3 regions of the Sinorhizobium garamanticum genome follow, and region 1 is predicted to be linked to each of the others. Evidence: predicted binding sites of a transcription regulator. Region 1 holds the regulator's gene; each other region holds the start of a gene.
What was found. The regulator PhoB, encoded in region 1, activates phosphate uptake and scavenging genes when phosphate is short. The targets are predictions, from matches to a motif close to TGTCATNNANCTGTCAT.

Region 1 (3,276 bases):
GGAAAGCGCCTTCGAAGGTAATGATATGGAATTTTTCCGGATTCCCCCTGGCGAAATGATAGCGGCGCGCTGTCTTGATGGCGCATTCAAGCGCTTCCGCGCCTGAATTCGTAAAGAACACGCGATCCGCGAAGGTCACGGCCGTCAGCCGGCGCGCCAGGCTTTCCTGTCCCGGAATCTCATAGAGGTTGGAAAGATGCCAGACCTTGTCCGCCTGCGCCTTCAGCGCCTCGACGAGGTGCGGATGGGCATGGCCAAGCGAGTTCACGGCAACCCCGGCGGCAAAATCGAGATAGCGCGAGCCGTCCTCGGCAATGAGCCAGACGCCCTCGCCTCGCTCGAAACGCAACGGCGCACGCATATAGGTGTCGTAGAGCGGCGTTGTTGCGGCCATGGCGAACTTCTCCTTCCGTCCTGGTGGCATCGATATCGGGCGATCGTGTCCGATAAAAATCAAAAATGCCGCCTTTCGGCGGCGCAGGCACTATTCCCATTTCGCACTGCAATGTCAACAAAACCAAGGCTTGCAGCGAGCTCGGGCGCACGGATTCCGACGTGCGAAAAAACATCCGGCGGGGGCTTGCAAAAATGCAACGGCCAGCCAGCAAGTTGGGGAAAACCCCAAAATCGATTCGGCGCGAATCCCGCGACTCTTGCCACGGAGTCACCCTGCCAGTAGGTTAATATTCAATTACTAGACGCATGCGGCGGACCTAGTCACCAAAAGAGTTATCGCGTTGCAGCTCCGGAGTTTTTCCGGAGCTTGGTGATGGATTCTGCCATCCAACGCCGAGAACGGAGAGTGCAGAAATGAACTGGACTGACGAGCGGGTGGAGAAACTGAAGAAGCTGTGGTCCGAAGGCCTGAGCGCCAGCCAGATCGCGGCACAATTGGGTGGTGTCAGCCGTAACGCCGTCATCGGCAAGGTTCACCGGCTGAGCCTGCCGGGGCGGGCCAAGGCCGGCGGCACGACCAATGCCGCCCGCCCGAAGCGCACAACCTCTGCGCCCCGCGCGCCGAATTATGCCTCGCGCGTCACAACCCGCACCGTCACCCGCACCGCTGGCGCCACCGTGCTCAAGGAAGAGATCGAAGTCGATCTCGTCGCGGAGCAGAACCTCGAACTCGCACCGAACGTCGTCGTTCCGATGTCGCGCCGCCTCGGCCTGACGGAGCTGACGGAACGCACCTGCAAGTGGCCGATCGGCGACCCCTTGAAGGAAGAATTCCATTTCTGCGGCAACGAGTCGCCGGAAGCTTCGCCCTATTGCAGCTATCACACGCGGCTCGCCTATCAGCCTTCCGGCGAGCGCCGGCGCATGCGCTGATCCGCTTGCATGAACGCTACGGAAAAAGGGGCGGTGCCGCCCCTTTTTTTGATGCCTATGAAACGCAGACTCTATCAGCTTTCAAGCGAATAGCCGGCGCCGCGCACGGTGCGTATGACATCGGGCATGTTCGAGAAGTTCAGCGCCTTGCGCAGACGGCCGACATGCACATCCACGGTGCGCTCGTCGACGTAGATGTCATGTCCCCACACGCCGTCGAGAAGCTGTGAACGGGAGAAGACGCGCCCTGGCGAGGACATAAGGAACTCCAGGAGCCGGAACTCCGTCGGTCCGAGCCGGACTTCGCGGCTGCGCCTGTGGACACGGTGCGTCTCGCGATCGAGCTCGATGTCGCCGCAGCGCAACAGCGTCGAAAGCACCTCGGGCTTGGCACGCCTGAGCATTGCCTTCACCCTCGCCATCAGTTCCGGTGTCGAGAACGGCTTGACGACATAGTCGTCGGCGCCGGTGGCGAGGCCACGAACCCGCTCGCTTTCCTCGCCGCGCGCGGTCAGCATGATGATCGGCAGGCGCTCCGTTTCCGGCCTCTGCCGTAGCCGGCGGCAAAGTTCGATGCCGGACACTCCGGGCAGCATCCAGTCGAGGATCAGGAGATCCGGCAACCGCTCCTGAAGGCGAATCTCGGCCTCGTCTCCACGCAATATCGTATCGACGTCGAAACCTTCGGCCTCGAGATTGTAGCGCAGGAGGACGCTCAGCGCCTCCTCGTCCTCGACAACAGCTATCTTCGGCAACATTCGGTCATGCTCCTTCCCACGCGCGGACGCCATCATGCAACCGCGACACAGTATGGGCCGCGACAATCACGGCCGGGATAAGATCAACGCATGCGCAAAGGCATGCGGACGTCGGGCGGGACTAGTCCGTCACCGACCCTAGGGTCGACGTCGTGTCGTCCTTCGGCCGTTCGCCTTGCGGCTGAGCACCCGTCGCCATGTAATAGATCGTTTCGGCGATGTTGGTCGCATGGTCGCCGATACGCTCGATGTTCTTGGCGCAGAAGAGAAGATGCGTGCACGGCGTGATGTTGCGCGGATCTTCCATCATATAGGTCAGCAGTTCGCGGAAAAGCGACGTGTAGATCGCGTCGATCTCTTCATCGCGCTCGCGGATGCTGTTCGCCTTTTCCGGCGAACGGGAGGCATAGACGTCGAGCACTTCCTTGAGCTGAACCAAGGCCAACTCCGCCAGATGCTCCAAGCCGCGCGCAAGCTTGCGCGGAATGCCGGATCCGGCGACCGCGATCACGCGTTTGGCGGTATTCTTGCCGAGGTCGCCGACGCGCTCCAAATCGGCGGCGATCCGGATCGACCCCATGATCTCGCGGAGATCCGACGCCATTGGCTGACGCTTGGCGATGGTGACGATCGCCTTCTCGCCGATCTGACGCTCGGCGTCGTCGAGGATCGCGTCGTCGGAAATCACCTTCTGCGCCAGGGCCAGATCCGAGTTCACCAGCGCCCGGACAGAGTCCGCAACCATCTGCTCGGCAAGCCCGCCCATCTCGGAGATCCGGCGCGCGAGATATTTCAACTCCTCGTCGAAGGCTGAGGTTATATGTGCATGAGTCATTTTCGTTTCCTCAAGGCGCGCGCTGTTCTGCATGGACCTTCATCAATCGTAAGGGTTGGAAACCGCTTTAGCCGAACCGACCCATAATGTAGTCCTGCGTGCGCTGATCATCCGGATTGGTGAACATCTTGTCGGTGTCGTTCTCCTCGACGAGATTGCCGAGGTGGAACATGGCGGTGCGTTGCGAAACGCGCGCGGCCTGCTGCATCGAATGGGTCACGATGACGATCGTGAAATTCGCGCGCAGCTCGTGAATGAGCTCCTCGACCTTCGCGGTGGCGATCGGATCGAGCGCCGAGCAGGGCTCGTCCATCAGGATCACTTCGGGGCTGACCGCAACGGCACGCGCGATGC
Region 2 (3,276 bases), 100 kb from region 1:
CTACGCGTCGGCTTCATTCTCGCACGGAGCTTCACGCTCAGCGCCTTTTCCCTGTTTGCCGATGCCTTGAGGCTTGGCAGCGATGTTGAGGACAAGTCGGGCCGGGTGAACTGCGACTGGGAGGTGCTGGGCAGCACTAGAAACTTCGTCATGTCCAGCTGCGGCATACAGGTGGCGCCCTCGGCCTCGCTCCGCCCGCCGACCGAGTTCAGCTACATCGCCGTCGTTGGCGGGCGGCTCAATGTCGAAGAGCCGATCGATCGAGAAACGATCAACTATCTTCACCGGGCGGTGCGGGCGGGCGTGCCGATCATCGGTGTGTGCACGGGAAGCTTCATCCTGGCCGAGGCGGGGGTGCTGGATGGACATTCCGCCTGCGTCAGCTGGCTGCATCACAATGAATTTCGATCACGCTTCCCCGCAATCGCGGTGACGTCAAAACATATCTTTGTCGAGGACGGCAATGTGATCACCTGCGCCGGCGGCAGTAGCGTCGCCGACCTCGCCACCTACCTGATCCGCAAACATGTCGGCGAGGAAGCCGAGCGCAACGCGCTCGAAATCATGCAGATCACCCGCCGCCGCGACGCCACGGAAATGCAGACGCGCAATCCGCTTGGCGCGGTCACGGTGCAGGATAAACGGATCAGTCTCGCGCTCATGGTGATGGAGCAGCACCTTGAGGACGTCATCGGCATAGACGATGTGGCGAATGCGCTCGGCATATCGCGCAGGCAGCTCGAACGCCTGTTCCAGAACGAGCTCGGCGCCACCCCGGTTTCGGTCTATCTGAAACTTCGCCTCGACGCGGCGATGCGGCTGGTTGCATCCACCGAGAAGCCGTTGATCGATATTGCGCTCGAAACCGGCTTTGAGAACGTGTCTCACTTCATCCGGAAGTTCAGGGAGGCATTTTCCCTTACCCCCGGCGCGGCGCGCAAGCAGCTTGCCGCAGCGAAGCGCCCGGCTTCCAGCCGCTAACTCCTGCGCATTATGCGGTTTCCGGGCGGAATGCGGTTTCCGGGCGGAATTACGCTAACCGAAAAGCAATAAGACAGCGCCAACTGCCATCAGAGCCAACCCGGGCCAGTTCCGGGCAAAGCCGAGAAAGCGCAAGCCCTGCCGCTCCGGCTCGAGCGTCGGTCCGGTTCCGCCCTGGTCAGTTCCGTCCTGGGAAGGGGGTGACGGGTTACTCAAATTTCGACGGACGAGCGCCTCCCGCGCCATGAAGAGCATGCCGCAGACGAAAAGAAACGCGCCGACCAGTATTGCCCACACGCGCGCCTCCTCTGGCGTTCGTGGTCACGCGACAGCACCGCGCCCCACTACCGCGCCGCGCGTCTTTTGAGACGCGCAAAGGTCGCTGTAGCAGTTTGAATCGCTGCATGATTTTGTCCTCAATTCGATTCCGATTTGAGGAATCATGCACTAGACGCGCGGCAGTCGCTGTCTATGCGCCCGAGATGTTACCGGTTCAGCGGACGCGGCTTTGAGGCCGAACGATGTTCATCTGCAGTTCGTGACTGGATGCATACCTGCCGAGGACTTTGATCAGGCGCTTTTCCTCGGCCTTATGTATGCCCGTTCGCCGGCAATATTCTGCCACGTCCCAAACATGCTTGGCCCGAGACTTATCGAGCATTCTGATATCAGCATGTGTCATCCTTCGCCTCCCGGATAGCCCTCAAAGAACGCCGGTAGCAGGGTTTGGTTCCACGGCGCGCAGGAACTTGTCTTGATAGAGCGCGAGTCCGAGCGCCTTCGAGAATTGATTGATCAACGTCCGAAGCCAAGACTGCGACACAACCAGCGGCTTTGGCCTTAAGGCGTCGACTGTCATAGGCATGTCATCTTACGGTGATGTTTATCCGATGCCTGAGTTCGTCGGAATGGCGCCGCGACTCGTCGCTGGGTAGATGATGCTGATTTTGTTTGCCGCCGCCGCTGCGTTGCTGGCCATCAATATGTTTAGCCTGATAATTGCGGGCTGGCGTATCTGGCCCCGTCTCGGTGCCCAGCCTGAGACGTTGCATCGACCACCTGTCTCTGTCGTGATCCCGCTCTGCGGGCTCGAGGAATTTTCCCGCGAAACGCTCGAAAGCGCGTTTCGCCTGGATTGGCCCGGCTACGAAGTCATCTTCTGCGTCGCGGACGCAAAGGATGCCGTGATCCCGTTGATCGAGGAGGTGCGCGAGCGTCACCCAGCCATTCCCGCAACAATTCTTATCGGTGACAACCTGATCAGCGCCAATCCCAAGCTGAACAACTGCGTGAAAGGCTGGAATGCGGCTTCGCATGAATGGGTGGTTCTCGCCGATTCGAACGTTCTCATGCCCACCGATTATCTCATTCGCCTGATGGCAGCGTGGCGGCAGGATAGCGGGCTGGTATGCTCGACTCCGCTTGGTTCACGTCCGTATGGATTCTGGGCGGAGGTTGAATGTGCGTTCCTCAATGCCCACCAGGCGCGCTGGCAATACGCCGGCGAAGCCCTTGGATTTGGGTTTGCGCAAGGCAAGAGCATGCTCTGGCGCAAAAGCATGCTGGATGCGCACGGCGGCATTCAGGCGCTGGCGTCGCAGATCGCCGAGGATGCAGCCGCCACGAAATTGGTGAGAAGCCTCGGCTTGAAAGTACACCTGGTCTCCTCTCCATTCGAACAGCCACTGGGCACCAGGACATTTCGCGAGATCTGGGCGCGTCAGTGCCGTTGGGCGAGGTTGCGACGCGTCACCTTTCCTCACTTCTACTCGCCGGAAATCCTGCTCGGCGTGATGCCGCCACTTCTGCTGTCGTTGATCGCCGCTATCGTTGCAGGCCACAGCGTGTCGGCCATCACTGGTTTTGTCGTCGGTGCTAGCTACTTGCCGGAACTCGCCCTCGCCTACCGGAAGAACTGGCACATTTCCCGATGGTCGCTCGTCGCCATGTTCACGCGCGATGCATTGCTTCCGATAATATGGGTTCGAGGCTGGCTGGCGGGCAGTGCCGATTGGCGAGGCAACAGAATGTCGATCGGCTCGCATGAGTCCCGGCTCGAAACAACTGCGCCCCGGCCGCTCGCGAGCACCTCGTAACAGCGCTAGCCGCTTGATTGAGGCGGGTGATCCGGCCCGATACGGCGTTCTCGCGAGACCGTCTGAGGCGCAAGGCAGTCTCGGTTCTCGGTCATTTCCTCAGATCGCGAGAACGAAGTCCGACCGCTGCTTGCGGCAACATTCGAGATAAGTAGATTTTAAGGCATGACCTCGTTAACGGGCTCGACTCCAAAAATCT
Region 3 (3,276 bases), 690 kb from region 1:
GCACGGCGAGGAAGAACGTGTCGGATGTCGGGTTGAAGCAGGGTCCGCACATCTCGGCGCCGACCGGAACGCGGAAGAACAGCTTGGAGGTTCCGCGTGCTCCGCCCTCGGTGTCGATCGCCCAGACGCCGTCGGTGCGGCCGGTTTCTTTTTCGCTGTTGCCGTCCGTAGAAACCCAGAGCCTGCCGTCTGCGTCGATCGTGCAGTTATCCGGCATGCCGAACCAGCCGTTCTTGGTCGTTGCCGTCGAGAACGACGCACCGACTTCGGCCACGCTCGGATCGCCGCATTTCAAAAGCACGTCCCAACGGCTGCTGAGCGAGGCGAAGTCGCCATCGGTTTCGGTGATTTCGATGATGTGGCCGAAGGCATTCTTGGCGCGCGGGTTGGCGGCGTTGATTTCTTCCGCCTTGCGCTTGGTGTTGTTGGTCAGCATGACGTAGACCTTGCCGGTCTTCGGGTTGGGCTGGATGTCCTCAGGGCGGTCCATCTTGGTGGCGCCGAGCGCGTCGGAAGCAAGCCGGGTGTTGATCAGAACGTCGGCCTGCGAAGCAAAACCGTTCTCGGCGGTCAGCGGTCCCTCGCCATGGACGAGCGGCATCCAGGTGACCGTGCCGTCCTCATCGAACTTCGCCACATAGAGCGTGCCTTCGTCGAAGAGGTCCATGTTGGCGGAACGGTCGTTCGGATTGTAGGTGCCCTTGGTCACGAATTTGTAGACATAGTCATAGCGCTCGTCGTCGCCGCTATAGAGCACGACGCGCCCGTCCTTGTTGACGATGGATTCGCAGCCTTCGTGCTTGAAGCGGCCAAGCGCCGTGCGCTTCTTCGGAACCGAGGTCGGGTCGAGGGCATCCACTTCGACGATCCAGCCGAAGCGATTGGCCTCGGTCGGCTCCTTCGACACGTCGAAACGATCGTAGAATTTCGACCACTCGTATTGTCCGCCCGGTGCTCCAAGACGCTTCAACTGCTTGAACTCCGGATGGTCCTCGGCAAGTTCGCCGCCGAAATAGCCGTTGAAGTTCTCCTCGGCCATCATGTAGGTGCCCCAGGCGGTGACGCCGCCGGCGCAATTGTTGACCGTGCCAAAGACTTTTTTGCCGGTCGGGTCGGACGGGGTCTTCACACGGTCATGGCCCGCGGCCGGCCCGGAAAGCTGCATTTCGGTGTTGAGCGTGATGCGGCGGTTGTATTTGCCGTCGAGCACCGGCTGCCACTTGCCGTCCACCTTGCGGATTTCGATGATCGTGCCGCCGTGTGCGGCCATTTCGATGTCGACGAGGTCCTTGGTGTATTCGCCAAGTGTAACCTTTTCCTCTTCGACTTCCTTGCCGTCCTTGGTCACCTTCTCCTTCACAATCGAAGCGAAGGCCGGGAACATCAGCTCTGCGTTGGTGTACTCATGGTTGACGACCAGCAGACCATGATCCGGACTGCCCTCGAGCGGGATGAAGCCGACATAGTCATTGTTATAACCGAAGAGCTTCTCCTGGGCCGCGGCCGTCTGGTTCTTCGGGTCGAAGTCCGGGCTGTCGGCAAAAACCTTGTCGCCCCAGCGCAGGAGGATATCGGCATCATAGCCGTCGGCGACATGATGTTTTTCATCGACGCCCGCCTCGACTTCGGCGAAGTCGAAACGCGAGGCGCCCTCGGCACGCGCTTCACCGGCCGTCAATAGCGCGAGCGGGCTCACCGTCGTCGAAATTGCGGCAACGGCCAGGGAGCCGCCAATGAAGGAGCGGCGCGAGAAACGGCGATTGATGATGTCGCCCATGGTCGGGTTGGTGGAACAGTTCTGGCCGATATCTTCCAGTTCCTCCCTGCGTTCCGTCAGCGTCTTGAATTCAGTTTCTTCCGTTGAGGCAAGATGCTTGTCCATTGCCGGTTCTCCTCATTGAACGATAGAGCCGCCGCCTATCCTGCGACGTCCACCTGCCGCTGTAGCAGCAAGTTCATGACAGTTCCGCGACAGTTCAGTGAAGAGATTGCTGCGCCCCGCTGTCAATGCATTTGGCGATGTGCGAAAACCTGTATGGTCGCGAGCAGCCTGCGAAGATTGCAGCCACTGCATGATTCTTTAAATCGGAATCGATTAAGGACAAAATCATGCAGCAATTCAAAGTGCTACAGCGACCTTAGCGCGTCCGATTGAACGCGCGGCGCTGTAGGGGGGAAGATGCTGGAAATCATTGCCTTCGTTGCCTTTGCCATGGCGCTTGCCGCTTTTCTCGGTGGCCGAAAGACCGCGGAGCGGCTGGCGAACGAGATCAATTCGCTGAAAGTCGAGATCGCTCGATTGAGCGAGCGGCAGACCGCGGCCGAACCTGCTCCCTCGCAGGCGGCCGACGAGGCGCAGGCTCCGGATGCGACCGCCGCTGGAGGCGAAGGAAAGGTGGGCCCCTGGTCGCGGACGGCGCGCGAGGGTGCGCGCATCTTCGGCGGGGAGACGTCAGACCGGGAGAAGGCCGAGAAGGCGGGCCAGGACGAGCAAGTTGCGCCGGCAGCCATGGCAGAGGCACCGACACCCGCGACCGAAAGCCTCGAAAGCCGAATCGGCGGCCAGTGGCCCGTTTGGGTCGGTGGTCTCGCGCTGGCGCTCGGTGGTTACTTCCTGGTGCAATATTCGATCGATGCAGGGCTGCTGAGCCCGGCCGTTCGACTGACGCTCGCGGCGGCTTTCGGTCTTGTGCTTGGGATGGCCGGCGAAGTGATCCGCCGTCGTGCGGTGCCGACGATTGCCGACAGGTTCCGACATGCGATGATCCCGGGCGTTCTGACGGCGGCCGGCGCTGTCACGCTGTTCGGTGTCGTCTATGCCGCCCACGGCATCTACGGATTCATCGGCACGGCAACCGCTTTCGTACTGCTGGCGCTGGTTTCGCTGGTGACGGTGGCTTTGTCCCTGCTGCATGGCCAGGCGCTTGCCGGACTCGGGCTTCTCGCCTCATTGCTCACACCATTGTTTGTATCGAGCGCAGAACCTCGACCCTGGGTGCTGTTCGGCTTCCTCTCGATTGCCTGGCTTGCGACGCTCTGCGCCTCGCGCCTGCGCCAGTGGACGGTCGTGCCGACGCTCGCCAATGCCGGGCTTGGCCTTTGGGGGCTCGCCTATGTTGCGGGCGTGACACCCTTCGAGGCACCGCCGGTCACTTTCGCGCTGCTGGTGATGATTGCGGGCGTCGGATTGATCTGGCCTGGCGCCGCCGAGCGATCTGTAACAGCAGAGCGCGAGCCGGACGCCAGTCGTGTCACCGCAACTGCAGCCGGTCCATG

Region 2: PZN02_RS03085 (ceramide glucosyltransferase) is a predicted target of PhoB. The motif match lies at 1,835-1,851, and genes of this name have one in related genera.
Region 3: PZN02_RS00185 (PhoX family protein) is a predicted target of PhoB. The motif match lies at 1,958-1,974, and genes of this name have one in related genera.

Annotation. Positions count from the first base shown of each region.
Region 1 is NZ_CP120373.1:729,399-732,674, forward strand. Features, by position in the region: gene PZN02_RS03515 (aspartate aminotransferase family protein) at 1-394, opposite strand, end outside; gene PZN02_RS03520 (GcrA family cell cycle regulator) at 811-1,329, shown strand; gene phoB (phosphate regulon transcriptional regulator PhoB) at 1,404-2,087, opposite strand; gene phoU (phosphate signaling complex protein PhoU) at 2,209-2,922, opposite strand; gene pstB (phosphate ABC transporter ATP-binding protein PstB) at 2,990-3,276, opposite strand, start outside.
Region 2 is NZ_CP120373.1:626,579-629,854, forward strand. Features, by position in the region: gene PZN02_RS03075 (GlxA family transcriptional regulator) at 1-981, shown strand, start outside; gene PZN02_RS03080 (hypothetical protein) at 1,036-1,278, opposite strand; gene PZN02_RS32115 (hypothetical protein) at 1,475-1,663, opposite strand; gene PZN02_RS03085 (ceramide glucosyltransferase) at 1,920-3,077, shown strand.
Region 3 is NZ_CP120373.1:37,599-40,874, reverse strand. Features, by position in the region: gene PZN02_RS00185 (PhoX family protein) at 1-1,882, opposite strand, end outside; gene PZN02_RS00180 (DUF2339 domain-containing protein) at 2,180-3,276, shown strand, end outside.